2 regions of the Bacterioplanoides pacificum genome follow, and region 2 is predicted to be linked to the other one. Evidence: riboswitches for the same ligand, from Rfam matches in the RefSeq annotation. Region 2 holds a riboswitch; the other holds the start of a gene.
What was found. A riboswitch is a leader RNA that binds a small molecule or an ion and turns the genes downstream of it on or off. The one in region 2 is predicted to bind thiamine pyrophosphate.
Positions count from the first base shown of each region.

Region 1 (4,389 bases), on a different contig from region 2:
TGGATTTTTTCAGCGCTGCTTTCCAACAACAGTGTGCACCGGCCGCATTTTCTGATTTACCTGGCCGCCGGCGATAAACCCTGAGGGTTGAGGGTTATGGCGCGGGGTTTTGCTGAATCAGTTTCAGCCGCGGCTCGCCCTTGTCATCGGAAAAAATCACCCAGTGGTTATCCTGCCACTGGTAACTGACCGACTCACTCAGCGCCTGCAGGAATCTCTGTTCCTGTTGCATCAGTGCCGGCGCACAAGCCCGCCGGGTGCTGGCCGGGGCGCTGATCCGGATATCTTTGTCGTGCTGGCTGAAGCCGGCGTTATAGCGGTTACAGCCGGAAGAACCCGCGATACGTTCAGCGTCAATAAACACCAGAGTCAGATGGCTGGCGTCGATAATGCCACCGCCATTAACCGACTCCACCTGCCACTGGCCGGTTAACGGTTGTCGCGGCTCTGCAGCGGTTGTTGTGCTGGCCGGCTGCTGAGCACAGCCACTGGTCAATAAAGCAATGAGCGCAAGCGCGCGGTATTGGGGCAATAACATCGGCGTGTTCCTGTGGTTGATCCGGTATTGAATCCTTCCGGATGATACCAGAGTCAATATTCCCCCGGGTTGCTACTATCGTTCAACCGCCTGGTGTACTGGCCGATCCGCTGTGGCGGCACCCGCCGTCATGGATATTGTCCGCTATCCGCAACACTGCATCCGCCGCACTTTTGGGTTGCATTTAAGCGCCGAAGAATTAAAGTGGTCAGGCCAATTGCGCCAGTTAAGTTGTCGGCCTGGCGCTGATCACAATACCTATAACACGAACAACACCAATAACAACAAACTGCACTTTGAGGTCAGTTCATGAAAAAAGTACTCACTATGGCGGCATTGGGTCTGATGTCGTTCTCTTCTGTCGCGGACATTGCTGAAGGTCGTTGGGTAACCATTGATGATGAAGATGGTTCCCAGGCATCGGTGGTCGAGATTAAAGTGTCGCAGGACGGCGAACTGAAAGGCACTATCGTAAAATTATTGCGCGAAAAAGATCAGGGCAAAAGCTGCGAAGAATGCCCGGACGAATTTCATAATCAGCCGATCGAAGGCCTGACCTTTATGTGGGGGCTGGAGCGTGAAGGCGAAGGTGAATGGCGCAGCGGCCGCATTCTCGATCCGAAATCCGGTTCGATTTATAAATCCAAACTGGACGTTGCTGAAGACGGCCAGTCGCTGGAAGTCCGTGGTTACATCGGTGTGTCCTGGATTGGTCGCAGTCAGGAATGGTTACGTTACGATGAACCGGTAAGCGCCGCTGTTGAAAGTCTGCCGGCTGACGCCGCTGACTCTGATACGGCAGCCGCCGTGGAAGCCGTCAGCGAAGCGGCAGCGGCACAAGCTGAGTCCGCCAGCAAAGCGGTGGCGGCTGAATAACTGTCCATCCTGCTAAAGGATGATGACACGGCGGCTTGTAAGTTAACGCCAGCCGCCGTATGATTTTCGCGAATTCTGTCGGGGTGCTCTGCCTGAAATGGGGAGCTGAGATCGCATAAGCGGATCCCGTTGAACCTGATCTGGTTAGAGCCAGCGTAGGGAACAGAAAAGCAGCCCGCATTCTGCCTGTGGGTCTGTGTGACGGGCAGGCTGTCTTGCCGCCCTGATTATTTTCTTCCTGTCCGCTGCCTGCCTGATCGTTTTTTATTTTCTGAATGTAAAAACGAGACTCAGCATGGCAAATAACACTCCCAGCGCTACGGCGTTAAAAGACGCTATTAAAGTCGATGAATTATCCACTCAGCCGTTTCCGGCCTCGCGCAAGTTATACGTCAGTGGCAGCCGCGCGGATGTACGCGTGGGCCTGCGTGAAATTGAATTAACGCCGACTCAGTTGGCGGAAGGTAAAACTGAATATAACCCTCCGGTACGGGTATACGACACCTCCGGCCCTTATACCGACCCGGATGTCAGCATTGATGTCCGCAAAGGATTAACCGCACTGCGTGAAAACTGGATTGTGGAACGTGGCGATGTGGAAGAACTGGCGGCATTCAGCTCCGATTACGCCAGAATCCGTGAGATGAATATCGCGCTGGAAGATTTACGTTTTGAATTAAAGCGTAAACCGAAAAAAGCCAAAGCCGGTCGCAATGTGACCCAGTTGCATTACGCCCGTCAGGGCATTATTACCCCGGAAATGGAGTACATTGCCATCCGTGAGAATCTGGCGCTGGCAGAAGCTGAGTTAGAAAAAGCACTGGAAACCCAGCACCCGGGAGAAAGCTTTGGTGCCAGTATTCCGAAAATGATTACTCCGGAATTTGTCCGCGACGAAGTGGCCCGTGGCCGTGCGGTTATTCCGAATAATATTAATCATCCGGAAACCGAACCTATGATTATCGGTCGCAATTTCCGTACTAAGGTAAATGCCAATATTGGTAATTCGGCGGTAACTTCGTCCATCGAAGAAGAAGTGGAAAAGATGGTGTGGGCCACCCGTTGGGGCGCCGATACGGTGATGGATTTGTCTACAGGTAAAAATATTCATGAAACCCGCGAGTGGATTATCCGTAATTCGCCGGTTCCTATCGGTACTGTGCCTTTATATCAGGCACTGGAAAAATGTGGTGGTGTGGCTGAAGACCTGAGCTGGGAATTATTCCGCGATACCCTGATCGAACAGGCGGAACAGGGGGTGGATTATTTCACTATTCACGCCGGGGTGCGACTGCAACATATTCCGTTAACGGCCAACCGGGTGACGGGGATTGTATCGCGTGGCGGTTCTATTATGGCCAAATGGTGCCTGGCACATCATCAGGAAAGTTTTCTGTATACCCACTTTGAAGAAATCTGCGACATCATGAAGGCTTACGATGTGTGTTTTTCTTTGGGGGATGGTTTACGCCCGGGGTCGGTGGCTGATGCCAATGACGAAGCCCAGTTTGCTGAATTGCGCACCCTGGGTGAATTGACCAAAATTGCCTGGCAACACGATGTCCAGACCTTTATTGAAGGTCCGGGTCATGTGCCGATGCATATGATTAAAGAAAATATGGATGAGCAGTTAAAACACTGCCATGAAGCACCGTTTTACACTTTAGGGCCATTAACCACGGATATCGCACCGGGTTACGACCATTTCACTTCCGGCATAGGTGCAGCGTTAATCGGTTGGTATGGCTGTGCCATGTTGTGTTATGTCACACCGAAAGAACACCTGGGTTTGCCCAATAAAGATGACGTTAAACAGGGCTTAATTACCTATAAAATTGCCGCTCATGCCGCGGATCTGGCGAAAGGCCATCCGGCGGCGCAGTTGCATGATGATGCGATGTCGAAGGCACGGTTTGAATTCCGCTGGATTGATCAGTTTAACCTGGCACTGGACCCGGATACCGCCCGTGCTTACCACGACGAAACATTGCCGAAAGACGGCCATAAAGTGGCGCATTTCTGTTCCATGTGTGGTCCTAAATTCTGCTCGATGAAAATTTCCCAGGAGGTGCGGGATGCCTCTTCGGATAATCCAAACTGGGCGGCTGAAGCACAGGCAAAACAGGCGGAAGTTGAGCAGGGCATGGCGGACATGTCACAGCAGTTTCGTGAGCAGGGCAGCGAACTGTATCACGTAGCTGAAAGCTGATGGCGGGGTTAGATTATCAGCCGCTGGTGATTGTGGGTGCCGGTTTGCTGGGACGGTTAATTGCCTGGCGGCTGGCGCGGCAACACCCACAGCGGGCCGGACAAATCCGTGTGCTGGAAAAATCAGCGCCAGCCCAGCTGGAATGTGCGGCAAATACCGCGGCGGCGATGGTGGCCCCTTATGCCGAGCGGCATGTGTGTGACGCTTCCTTGTTCGAGCTGGGTAAACGCAGCTTAACCCTGTGGCCACAATTATTAACTCAGCTGCAACAGGATTCGGGTGTGGCTGTGGATTACGGCAGCCAGGGTTCGCTGGTGGTTGCCCATCAGGCCGATCTGGGCGAGTTGCAGCAGTTTGAACAGGAAATGTCGCAGTATGGTTTATTCACCCCTGAGTGTGTGCGCAAACTGAACCGGCAGCAGGTTCAGGAACTGGAGCCCGGGCTGAATCGTGGTTTCAGTGGTGGTTTTTATTTACCCCAGGAAATGCACCTGGATAACCGCGCGTTGCTGCCGTTATTGCAACAACAGGCGCAGCAGTTGGGGGTGCAGTTTGAATTTAATTGTGATGTCAGCGATGACGAGTTAACCGCGATCAGCGAGCAGGCCATCGTACTTGATTGTCGCGGTGTCGGAGCTAAATCGGCTCTGACGGCCAGTCAGCCGTTACGGGGAGTGCGCGGCGAGGTGTGCTGGATTGAATCGGCGGAGGTATTTATCAGCCGGCCGGTGCGCCTGTTACACCCGCGTTATCACTTGTATCTGGT
Region 1 is NZ_JBHRYB010000013.1:365,627-370,015, reverse strand. It holds gene ACFOMG_RS12905 (META domain-containing protein) at 95-538, opposite strand; gene ACFOMG_RS12900 (DUF2147 domain-containing protein) at 848-1,414, shown strand; TPP riboswitch at 1,484-1,593, shown strand; gene thiC (phosphomethylpyrimidine synthase ThiC) at 1,710-3,623, shown strand; gene ACFOMG_RS12890 (FAD-dependent oxidoreductase) at 3,623-4,389, shown strand, end outside.
Region 1: linked by a shared signal. The riboswitch ahead of thiC (phosphomethylpyrimidine synthase ThiC) and the one ahead of ACFOMG_RS03885 (TonB-dependent receptor) in region 2 are both predicted to bind thiamine pyrophosphate.

Region 2 (4,389 bases):
AAATAACCACTGATCAACGTCAGCGTCAGAATACTAACCGCCGCCAGACTGTGTTGCTTTATGCCCCAGCGCTGAATCGGTAAATCCTGGCTGGCCTGCTGGTTACCATGCTTCCACGACCACCAGCCATAAACGGCAATCAGCAAATAATAAATATTCAGTGCTGACTCCATCACCAGGCTGACGTTCCAGAATAACCAGCTGAGGATGGCGGTGCTGGCAAAACCGGCATACCAGCACCAGTTGCTTTGCCGGATCGCCAGAATCAGATAGGCCAGCCCCAATGCGGTAGCCAGAACTTCCCAGCCACTCATCGCCGCAGCGGCACGCCAGAGTATATCGACCAGTTCAGCCATGGGGTTTTAACGCCGGATCGAGATTGGTGCCGATAAATTTACAGACAAAAATCGCTTTACCAAATTGTTCAAATGAGCGTTTTATTTCTGCATTCAGAGTATTCATGACTAAATCGTAATCACCAAACACCTGTGTGCTCATGGTGTTGCACACCACCGACAAGCCATCCGTTGCCTGCAGCCGTTCAATAAAATCTTTGATCGCCGGAATATAATCATCGGCTAATGGGTATTTGCTGATTTCTACTGAAAGTTCCATTACCTTCTCCTACCAATTCAGAAAGGAAGCGGTTTCGTGTATTGCTGACGCAACCGTCTGCCGCAGGGATGCGGCAGTCGAGCCTGCATGGATGCATTTACGGCGTGTTGCGGTGCAATATACGGAACCAGATTCCCGTTTAATCAGAACGAATATTGACCTTCGATGCCAAACAAACGCGGTTCGCCATACTGAACGTAACCGAACGACACATAACCGTCACGCGGATCATTACTAAAACCAAAACCGCGCACTTCATAGTCACGATTCGTCAGATTACGACCGTACAGCGCCAGGCTGTATTCTGGCTGCTCATACGCAATACGCGCATGCCATAACACATACGCTTCTGATTTAAGGTTGTGGCTATCTGAGAAATAGAACTCGTCCTTTGCTTCGCTTTCGATACGGAACGATACACTGTCCGTTACAGCCAGGTTTAGTGCGGTTGCAGCACTGTATTGTGGTGCATGTGCTTGCTGACGCCCTTGCTGCTCATAAGTACCATAAGACTCAGACTCGTAGGTGTATTTACCCAGTTCGGTAATTAAATACCCATAGCTTAACTGCCAGTTGATACGCTGTGAGATATTCCAGTCAGACTCCAGCTCAAAGCCATAATTTTCACTGTTATCCGTGTTGCCAACATAGTCACTAAAGGACGGAGCATTGTTGTCGTCCTGAACAAACGAGTTTTTTGTTTGCTGATTTTTGCGGTCGACATAAAACGCGGCGATACGCGTAATCAGCGTATCGCGCAATAGTGAAGACTTCAGACCCAATTCAATGGTGTTGTTAAATTCGGTGTCAAATGTTCGGTTGACGGTTTCGAGATCTGGGTCGGTATTAATACCACCCGCTTTATAGCCGCGAGCTAAAGAGCCGTATGCCAGGTGTTCATGACTCACCATATACTCAAGAGTAACCTTCCCACCTTTCAGTGTCTCTTCCTTATCTTCGCTGCCAATACGATTATCCTGATAGTCGGATTTCCATCGTTCGACTCGCAGACCATACGTAAGTTGGAGATGATCAGATAAGGCTGTGGAGAGTTCACCGTAGACAGACAAGGATTGAGATTCTAACTCACTGATAATGCGTTTATCGGCTCGATTTTCACCGGTATCGGTTTTAATCACACTGCGAGCCAGATCTTCCTCACGGGTAAAACCATAAATACCCACAACCCAATCGGTAGTATCAGAAAAAATCCGGCCGTTGACACCCGACAATAATCGCAGATCGATACTGTTGCGTTGATAATCGCGCAGATAATTATCACTCTGGCTATAACCCCAGGCACCATCCTGTGTTGCCAGGCAAGGTCCGGCTGCGGTAATACAATTTCCGGTATTAGGGTCGTAACTGCCGTAGGCCCAATCATCATCATAACTATATTCAACATCCGCTTTACTGGTCGCCAGTAACGCCTCAAACGACACACTGTCGTTCAGCTTCGAATTTAAGTCGAGCGCAAACGAATGACTTTCCTGGGCATCCACACCCGGGTTATCCGAATACGTGGTGCGGTTATTATCCAGCGAGAACGCATCGTAGCCGTTATCAATATCGGTATAAAAATAAGTAAACGTCAGATCAGTAGCGTCCGATAACTGTGCCGCTAATTTACCGCGTGCCACCACTTCATCAATATTGTTGGTATTTTCCCGGTCGAGGAAATCATTTTCCATATAACCATCGGACTTAAAACTGGAAACCGCCAGACGACCCTGAACGGTCTCCGTTAACCCACCAGATATGGCCGCACTCTGACCATGAGTGCCATAATTACCGGCTTTCGCAGCAACAAAACCCTCGCTTTCTCTGGTCGGTGCTTTGCTCTGAATATTAATCATGCCGGCCAGGGCATTGGCACCAAAACGAGTACCTTGAGGGCCGCGCAGAATTTCCACCTGGTCGATATCCAGCAGCGTCGCGGCACCACCCAGGCCGGTCATATCAATGCCATCAATCATTAAACCCACCGACGGATTAACCGGATCGATAAACTGGCTGCGTTCGCCAATACCACGAATCTGGAAATAGCGCCCGCGCGAGCTGCCGGAAGAGAAATTCACATTCGGTGCCAGACTTAAAATCTGTTCCAGGTGTTCGGCACTGCGTTGTTCAATCTGATCATTGCCCACCACAGTGACGGACTCAGGAATCGTTTGTACATCGCTCTGGCGGAAATCAGCACTGACGCTGACAACATCCAGCGTTACGCTCTCCGTCCCGGACTCGGCTAATGTCTGGCTATTGGCAACCGCCGACAAAGAAATCGCCATCGCCAGCGGCGATACCACAAAAAGAGAAGAAAATTTATTGAGCATCAGGTCTTCCTGTTTATAAAAACGAGAGACCCGGTAATGTGCGAGCGTGGAGAAAAGCTGATTCGGCTTCCTTGGCAGCCGCATGATACACAGCCACCTGCACCTCCCCATTCCTACGCCGGTATTAACCGGATCAGGTTCAAGGGGTTTGCCGTTTTGCATTAACAAAACATCAGACATCTCAGGCTGTTATGCAATCGTGAAGATTGCGCCAGCCACCCCCTGGGACACAGGCATCATACTGTGAAACCGGCGCCGACAACAGCCGACTTTGGCCGCGTTATCAGCCTTCGGTAAAGGCGGTCAGCATGCGCTGATACAAAGGCTGAAACAGGTAGTTCAGTAACGAACGTTCTCCGGTGCGGATCATCACCTGTACCGGCATGCCGGGACGGAATGCAAACGACGGATTATCAGCCAGCTGTAACTGTGGTTTATCCACCCCGTGTTCTGTCTGGCGCGGATCTGCCTGGTATTGTTCCGCCTGGTGCTGCTCCAGACGGTGTTGTTCGATGCGCTCCAGGCTCTCCGGCAGGATACGGATCGTCAGCGGATAATAGTCCAGCCCGGTACGCTGGTCGGTCATACTGTCGGCCGCCACCAGTGCCACTTCACCAAATAACCGCGGCGTGGTGCTTTGTTCGAAGGCGCTGAATACCAGCTCCACCTGCAGTCCCGGGCGAACGTTATCCACCCGGTCCGGACGCAGCTGTGCCTGCACTTCCAGCTCGCCCTGCGATGGCACCAACTCCATCAGCGGGCTGCCGGGCGCAATCACACCCCCTTCGGTAAACACCTGCACATCCACCACCACGCCGGCCACCGGGGCACGGATATCGGTGTTCTGCAGTTCAAACTGCGCAGTCTGTAAACGTCCGAACACGTCATCAAGCAGCTGGCGGGTATTTGCCAGCTGCTCGTTCAGATCACGACGGTATTCCATCTGCCGCTGGGCCCGGCGTAAACCCAGCTCCAGTACCTGGCTCTGTAGCTGACCAATGTTGCCGATATCTTCTGAAATGGCGCCATCCAGCTGGGCATAAAAGCGTTCCGCTTCAAGCAGCTGATAACGCGCCACGCTGCCCTGTTCAGCCAGCTGGCGTAATCCGTTCAGCTGTTGCTGCAGATTCTGGCGCTGCGCTTCCTTGCTCTGTAACGAACTCTTTAAACCGGCCAGCGAAGCATTTAACCCCTGGGCACTTTGTTCCAGCGCCGATAGCTCGGTTGTCAGCGTTTGCTCACGGCGCTGCATCAGCTGCTGCTGCAATGCCAGCGCGTCCGCCATCAGCTGCGGATCGGTAAACTCATCGGTTTTAGGCGTCAGTTGCGGGTCTCCGGCCAGCTCCGCCATCAGTCGTGCTTCCTCCGCCCGCAAGCCAAGATAGCGACTGCGTAACGACTGAAACCGCGAGCGCGGTTCCAGCGGGTTGAGCTGCACTAA
Region 2 is NZ_JBHRYB010000003.1:114,217-118,605, forward strand. It holds gene pnuC (nicotinamide riboside transporter PnuC) at 1-356, opposite strand, end outside; gene ACFOMG_RS03880 (YkoF family thiamine/hydroxymethylpyrimidine-binding protein) at 349-615, opposite strand; gene ACFOMG_RS03885 (TonB-dependent receptor) at 759-2,948, opposite strand; TPP riboswitch at 3,042-3,181, opposite strand; gene ACFOMG_RS03890 (HlyD family type I secretion periplasmic adaptor subunit) at 3,232-4,389, opposite strand, start outside.